DNA from 2 places in the Parageobacillus sp. G301 genome. Region 2 is predicted to be linked to the other one. Evidence: riboswitches for the same ligand, from Rfam matches in the RefSeq annotation. Region 2 holds a riboswitch; the other holds the start of a gene.
The links. Region 2 has a riboswitch for thiamine pyrophosphate ahead of thiM (hydroxyethylthiazole kinase). Riboswitches for the same ligand answer to the same signal wherever they lie in the genome.
Positions count from the first base shown of each region.

Region 1: it holds a riboswitch for thiamine pyrophosphate, as region 2 does, so the genes downstream of both, thiC (phosphomethylpyrimidine synthase ThiC) here and thiM (hydroxyethylthiazole kinase) in region 2, are expected to answer to the same signal.

Region 1 covers NZ_BSDB01000003.1:143,690-147,417, reverse strand. The annotation lists gene QSJ37_RS16560 (methyl-accepting chemotaxis protein) at 1-717, shown strand, start outside; TPP riboswitch at 781-895, shown strand; gene thiC (phosphomethylpyrimidine synthase ThiC) at 1,267-2,988, shown strand; gene QSJ37_RS16550 (NAD-dependent succinate-semialdehyde dehydrogenase) at 3,390-3,728, shown strand, end outside.
Region 2 covers NZ_BSDB01000001.1:126,974-130,701, reverse strand. The annotation lists gene QSJ37_RS00670 (acyltransferase family protein) at 1-155, shown strand, start outside; gene thiE (thiamine phosphate synthase) at 196-855, opposite strand; gene thiD (bifunctional hydroxymethylpyrimidine kinase/phosphomethylpyrimidine kinase) at 867-1,670, opposite strand; gene thiM (hydroxyethylthiazole kinase) at 1,685-2,494, opposite strand; TPP riboswitch at 2,556-2,667, opposite strand; gene QSJ37_RS00650 (glycosyltransferase family 2 protein) at 2,728-3,728, opposite strand, start outside.

The DNA of each region.
Region 1 (3,728 bases), on a different contig from region 2:
AATACGAAGTGCGTGTCTACGAATGTAAATGAAACATCGGCAAAAGCGCAATCGGGAAAACAGTCGATTTCGCAAATGGAAGAGCAAATACAGTTTATTTATGAGCATGTTCAATCACTTGGACAAGTTATTAAAGCGCTTGGAGAGCGTTCGAATGAAATCGGCCAGATTACGCAGGTGATTACAGGAATTGCTTCGCAAACGAATTTACTTGCCTTAAATGCGGCGATTGAGGCGGCAAGAGCTGGAGAACAAGGAAAAGGGTTCGCCGTTGTGGCGGATGAAGTTCGCAAATTGGCGGAACAGTCTGCTCAATCCGCACAGCAAATTTCGCAGCTGATCGGCTATATCCAAGAAGAAACGGAAAAAGCGATCGAATCGATGGAAACCGTAGTTAGCGAAGTATCGCAAGGGCTTGATGTTGTGCAAACGGCTGGACAGTCGTTTGAACAAATCCGCCAATCCATCGGCGAAGTCAATGCCCAAATCGAACAAGTATCCACAGCGATCGAGCAAATGACGGAAAACGCGCGACGGGTGGCTGCTTCCATTGGCCACATGACAGAGATTGTGGAACAAACTTCTTCTGGATCAGCGAATGTTTCGGCGGCAACACAAGAACAAATGGCATCGATGGAGGAAATTGCTTCATCGGCATCATCGTTAAGCAAAATGGCAGAAAATATGCAAACAATGTTAAACCGGTTTACCGTATAAGGAAGCGTATTTACATTGCTTTATAAGTATGTTAATATTAAGAAAAATTAAATAAGTTTGTCGCTTATCTACTAGGGGAGTCCAATAGCTTGGACTGAGAAAAGAACGCGCTTAAGTTCTTTGACCCTTTGAACCTGATCTGGGTTATACCAGCGTAGGGAAGTAGATAGCGGGAGTGTATGTGTTTGTTGCGTACGTTTCGCTATTTGCGTTCCGTCGGGTTCTCTTAGAGAACCCGATTTTTATTTCCGCATATATTCTCCTATCTCCGCCCCGCGTTTTGGTGTAACTTCAGGTCCTCACTATTATTTTAAGGAGGTGTAGACCTGGTTACTAAAATCGTTGTCGTGTACTGACCGATGGAAGGAATGGTGCACGACAGATGCCGTCGCTGACAAGCGATCCACGGGGTGTCTTTCACAGCGGGTGAATGACAAGGGAAATTCCCTTCCTGATGGAACTCAGGTGTTTCCTGAGCGGCAAGCGATGTTTCCTGGTTCCATCGCGATGAGTCGATTTTTATAGATTTTAGTAACTAGGAGGAGTTACATGCAAAACATCAAATCTTTTATGCAATTTCCTGCGAGTAAAAAGGTGTATGTCGAAGGTTCAAGACCGGATATTCGTGTTCCGATGAGAGAAATTACGTTAAGTCCAACAAAGACAGAAACAGGAATCATCGAAAATGAACCTGTTCGTGTTTATGACACAAGCGGTCCTTACACCGATCCTGATTTTCAGCCGGACATTCAAAAAGGATTGCCGCCGCTAAGAAAACGCTGGATTTTAGAAAGGGGCGACGTTGAAGAATACGGGGGGCGTCCAGTGAAACCGGAAGATAACGGATTCCGTAATGGGAAGCAATCAGAGATTACTCTGCCTTTCGAGAGAAAACCGCTGCGCGCAAAAAAAGGAAAAACTGTGACACAAATGCATTACGCAAAACGAGGGATTATTACGCCGGAGATGGAATTTGTTGCGATTCGCGAAAATATAGATCCGGAAATCGTGCGTCAAGAAGTTGCCGCAGGCAGAGCGATTATTCCTTCGAATATTAACCATCCGGAAAGTGAACCGATGATTATTGGGAGTCGTTTTCATGTAAAAATTAACGCGAATATTGGCAATTCCGCAGTCACATCATCCATTGAAGAAGAAGTCGAAAAAATGCTTTGGGCGGTGCGCTGGGGAGCAGACACGATTATGGACTTATCGACGGGAAAACACATTCATGCGACACGAGAATATATTATTCGCAATTCCCCTGTGCCTGTCGGGACGGTTCCGATTTATCAAGCGCTTGAAAAAGTGAATGGCGTCGTTGAAGACTTAACGTGGGAAATTTACCGTGATACGCTCATCGAACAAGCGGAACAAGGGGTGGACTATTTTACGATTCACGCGGGGGTGCTGCTTCGTTACATACCGATGACGGTAAACCGAACGACTGGCATTGTTTCACGCGGCGGCTCGATTATGGCGCAATGGTGTTTAGCCCACCATGAAGAAAACTTCTTATACACGCATTTTGAAGAAATATGCGAGATTTTGAAAACGTACGATATTGCAGTATCGCTTGGAGACGGGCTGCGCCCAGGCTCGATTGCCGATGCGAATGACGAAGCGCAGTTTGCTGAATTGGAGACGCTCGGAGAATTAACAGAAATCGCTTGGAAGCATGATGTGCAAGTGATGATTGAAGGACCAGGGCATGTGCCGATGCATAAAATTAAGGAAAATGTCGATAAGCAAATCGAAATTTGCAAAGGTGCGCCGTTTTACACATTAGGACCGCTTACGACCGATATCGCGCCGGGATATGACCACATTACATCCGCGATCGGAGCAGCGATCATTGGCGCGTACGGAACGGCGATGCTTTGTTACGTGACGCCAAAAGAGCATTTAGGGTTGCCGAATAAAGATGATGTGCGCGAAGGAGTGATCGCTTATAAAATCGCAGCACACGCGGCCGATTTAGCAAAAGGGCACCCGGGAGCGCAACGGCGGGATGACGCGTTATCAAAAGCGCGCTTTGAGTTTCGTTGGAACGATCAGTTCAACCTTTCGCTTGATCCAGATCGAGCTCGGGAATATCATGATGAAACATTGCCGGCGGAAGGGGCGAAAGTCGCGCACTTTTGTTCGATGTGCGGGCCGAAGTTTTGCTCGATGAAAATTTCACATGAGCTGCAAAAAACGGTGAGGGAAGAAGGGATGAAACAAAAAGCGAAGGAGTTTGTCGAAAATGGCTCATCTCTCTATCGATAATGTTCAAGAGTTGCAAAAGGAAATTGCCGAACTGAAGGAGAAAATTCTTAAATTGGAACAGCAAATTGCCCATATTCAAAAAAATTGCCAGCATTCATTTTTTGAGACACCGTTTATGCGAAAATGTGTCAAATGCCATTATATAGAGATTTTATATTATTGAATATGTAATTGGGCGAAGGGGATTGTCAAATATATAGCTAATCCATCTCCCGTTTTGCAGGGTGGAAATCGGGAAATGGATTAGCTTTTTTATTTTTGTTTTTAGTCATTTCTTTTAAGTTTTTTTATATATATTTCATGAAAAAGTTTATTTGATTGGTTGCGGCGGGATATGGTGCATGATGGATAACAATAAAGAACATCTATTAAATGATTTTTATTTTGGAGGGAAACTATATATGACCAAATTTCCCAATTATACAAAAACGATCTTTATTGATGGACAATGGTTGGAAGCACATAATGGCAACACGCTTCCTGTTCAAAATCCCGCCACGTTAGAAACGATTACGGAAGTTTCATACGGCGATGAAGTGGAAGCGGAACAAGCGGTGCGCGCAGCCAGCCAAGCATTTCCAAAATGGTCGGCAAAAACTGCAAGAGAACGGTCGCAATTGTTATATGCCGCGTATGAAAAAATGCTGGAACATAAAGAAGAACTTGCTTCTATTTTGACGGCCGAGCAAGGAAAACCGTTAAAAGAGGCAAGGGCAGAAATTGATTCAGCGGCAAGTTAC
Region 2 (3,728 bases):
AACTTCCAGATTTTATTATGAGCATTCACGGTTACCCGCTATTACTAGGATTGTCCGTCATCGTTGTGCTTGTTCTTGGAAGCAAACCGATTGTACGCATTATGCGCCCACTTTTGGAATGGCAATTTCCGAAAAAGAAACAGGCTGTTTCTTAAATGGCAAAAAAGAAGGTGCCCCAACACATTCGGGGCACCTTTATTCGTTGTTGAACACCGTTTGAACGAGTTGTTTTGCTGCCATAAACGGGGATGCAGCCGAAGCAATTGCGCTAATGACGGAAACACCGTCCGCTCCGGCGTTCATCACTTCACCAGCATTTTCCGCGGTAATGCCTCCAATGGCCACAAGCGGAATATCGACTCCTTGATCACGAAGAAAGCGAATAATCTCAGGACCTTGCGCTTTCTTCGCATCTTCTTTCGATTTCGTTGGATAAATTGGTCCAACTCCGATATAATCGGCACCAGCAGCGATCGCCGCTTGCGCTTCTTTCAAATTATGTGCCGACACTCCAAGAATTTTATCGCCGATTTTTTCGCGGACGATGCGCGCATCTTCATCATCCTGCCCGATATGCACACCATCGGCATCAAGAGCTAGCGCTAGTTCGACATCGTCATTGACGATAAACGGTATGCCGCGCTTTTTGCAAATATTTTGCAGCTGTCTGGCGAACTCGTATTTTTGTTCACCGACAAGCGCACCGCTCCCTTTTTCGCGAAATTGAAACAGCGTAATTCCGCCATCAATCGCTTCTGTTAATACTTCTAATGGCTGTTTTTTACAATTTGTACTTCCCATAATAAAATATACTTTCAATCGTTCTCTCATTATTTCGCTTGCAATTCGGGCCACTTTCCATTCACCTACCGCGCTTGTTTCTCCCGGTACGCCCAATGATTTGTCGGGCCGTGACCGTGGCCGATGCCTAATTCATGACTAATGGCGGCTTGAATAAACGATTTCGCTGTCTGCACTGCTTCTTGCACCGTTTTTCCTTTTGCGAGTTCTGCCGTTATCGCTGCGGCAAACGTGCATCCTGTTCCATGCGTATGTTTTGTATCGATTCGCTTGCTTGTGAAATAGAAAAATTCACTTCCGTCATATAATACATCGACCGTTTCTTCTCCATCATCGTCGTGGCCGCCTTTGATCACGACGTATTTCACTCCTAGTTCATGCAGACGTTTCGCCGCTTCCTTACGGTCCTCAATCGTTCGAATCGTATGGCCGGTTAATGCTTCCGCTTCCGGAATGTTCGGAGTAACCACCATCGAAATCGGAAGCAAATGCGTTTTTAATGCGCTTACCGCCTCTTCTTGCAATAGCGGAGCACCGCCTTTGGCAATCATGACCGGATCGACGACGAGGCGTTCCCACCCGAATTGTTTCACTTTCGAAGCAACCACTTCAATAATTTCCGCACTAAACAGCATTCCGGTTTTTACAGCATCCGCTCCTAAATCGGTTCCGACGGATTCAATTTGTTGCGCGACCGCTTCCGGCGACAATGGGTATACTCCTTGCACGCCGAGTGTATTTTGCGCCGTTACCGCTGTTAATGCGGACATCCCAAATACACGCAATTCTTGAAATGTCTTTAAATCCGCTTGAATCCCAGCACCGCCGCCGCTGTCCGAACCAGCAATCGTTAACGCTTTATATACCATGATTTTCTCTCCCTTCATTCTACTCGTTCAATGCGACCGTATCGGCTGATCTCATCCGCTCCTACGCGGAAAAGCGCGTCCAAAAAGGCGATTTGAAAGCTGCCCGGTCCTTCGTCTCCTGCATTTTTCGCAGCGATTTCCGCGGCAACTCCATAGATGACAAGCGCCGCCGCCGCCGCTTTTAACACATCCCGCTCTACAGCCGCAAATGCGCCAATAACAGATGTCAATAAGCAGCCAGTTCCGGTCACTTTCGTTAACAACGGATGCCCGTTACGAATGATATACGTCGTATTTCCATCTGTTACAACATCCTCTTTTCCTGTAATGGCGACTACTGTTTTCAGCTGCTCGGCCGCTTTTTTCGCAAGCGATACGACATCCCCGCTGCCTTCTCCCGCATCGACGCCTTTAATGGTCCACGATTCGCCGATAGTATTCGCGATTTCCGCCGCATTGCCGCGAATGACAGACAGTTGGACCGCGCTCGCAATGTTTCGCGCCGTCTCCGTGCGATACGGCGTCGCCCCGGCGCCAACCGGATCGAAAATAACAGGAACGCCAGCTTCGTTTGCCGCTTTTCCGGCAATGATCATCGCTTCCACTTCTGTTGGATTTAATGTTCCGATATTTAAGACAAGCGCCCCCGCAATTTTTGCCATATCCGCAACTTCCTCTTTCGCATACGCCATGACCGGTGAAGCACCTAACGCAAGCAGGCCGTTTGCCGTAAAATTCGTTACGACAACATTCGTAATGTTATGTACAAGCGGATTGGCTTGTCTAACCATTTGCAATGCGTTTATCGCTTCTTGGTTGTTCATTTCCCATCCTCTCCCTTTTTTGCGAATAAAAAAACACTTTGCGCGCAAGCAAAGTGTATACGGATCCCACAGTCACTTTCCCTGCGCTGGCATTACCCAAACAGGTTCGAACGGTCAACGGCGGAATTAGCCGTACTCTCAGCCTGCTTCCGCAAGCTCCCGCAAAACAATATATAGTTTTTCACAAAAGAGTCTACTCCTTCTTTTCACATATTGCAAGTAAAAATATCACATTATGAACGGTGTTTTGAAAATTCCGGCATCGTTGATCCTTCACTTAGTGAAGGAGATTGGCGCCACGGCTGCGGCATCGGCAAATTAAATAAATCAAGATCGACAATGTATCGGGGGCGCCGTTTCGTTTCTTTATAAATTTTCCCAATATATTCTCCGATCAACCCAAACGCAATAAGCTGCAAGCCGCCAAGAAACCAAATGGATGTAATAAGCGATGTCCATCCTGTTTGCGTATGGCCGGTAAATTTTAAAAGAAGAAAATATACTCCAAACAATAAGCTGACGAAAAAGGAAACAAATCCAATGAGCGAAATAATGCGAATCGGCGTAATGCTAAACGAAGTGATCCCATCAAGGGCAAACGCGATCATTTTTTTGAGCGGATATTTCGTTTTTCCTGCAAACCGCTCTTTCCGATCATAATAGATGGTTGTGGACCGAAACCCTAGTAGCGGCACGATTCCACGCAAAAACAAATTCACTTCCTCGAACCGTTCGAGCTCCTCTACCGCCCGCCGGCTCATTAACCGATAATCGGCATGGTTATAAACTAGATCGACTCCCATCGCTCTCATCAGTTTATAAAACCATTGAGCAGTATGGCGTTTAAAAAACGTATCCGTATCGCGCTTATTGCGCACCCCATACACAATTTCATATCCTTCATGAAACTTTTGGACAAAATCGTGAATGACGGAAATATCATCTTGCAAATCTGCATCGATCGAAACGATGCAATCAGAACGCGTTTTCGCAGCAAACAGCCCCGCTAACAGCGCGTTTTGATGCCCCGCATTGCGCGCAAGCTTCACCCCTTTTACTTCCGGGTAACGCAAGCTTGCTTTATAAATAATGTCCCATGTCGCATCACCGCTTCCGTCATCGACAAATAATAACGTGCTTTCAGGAGAAACAAGGCGCTCGGCAATCAGCTCCTCCCGCAGATTGCGGAGCTGGCGAATCGTTTCCGGCAATACTTCCTCTTCGTTATAACACG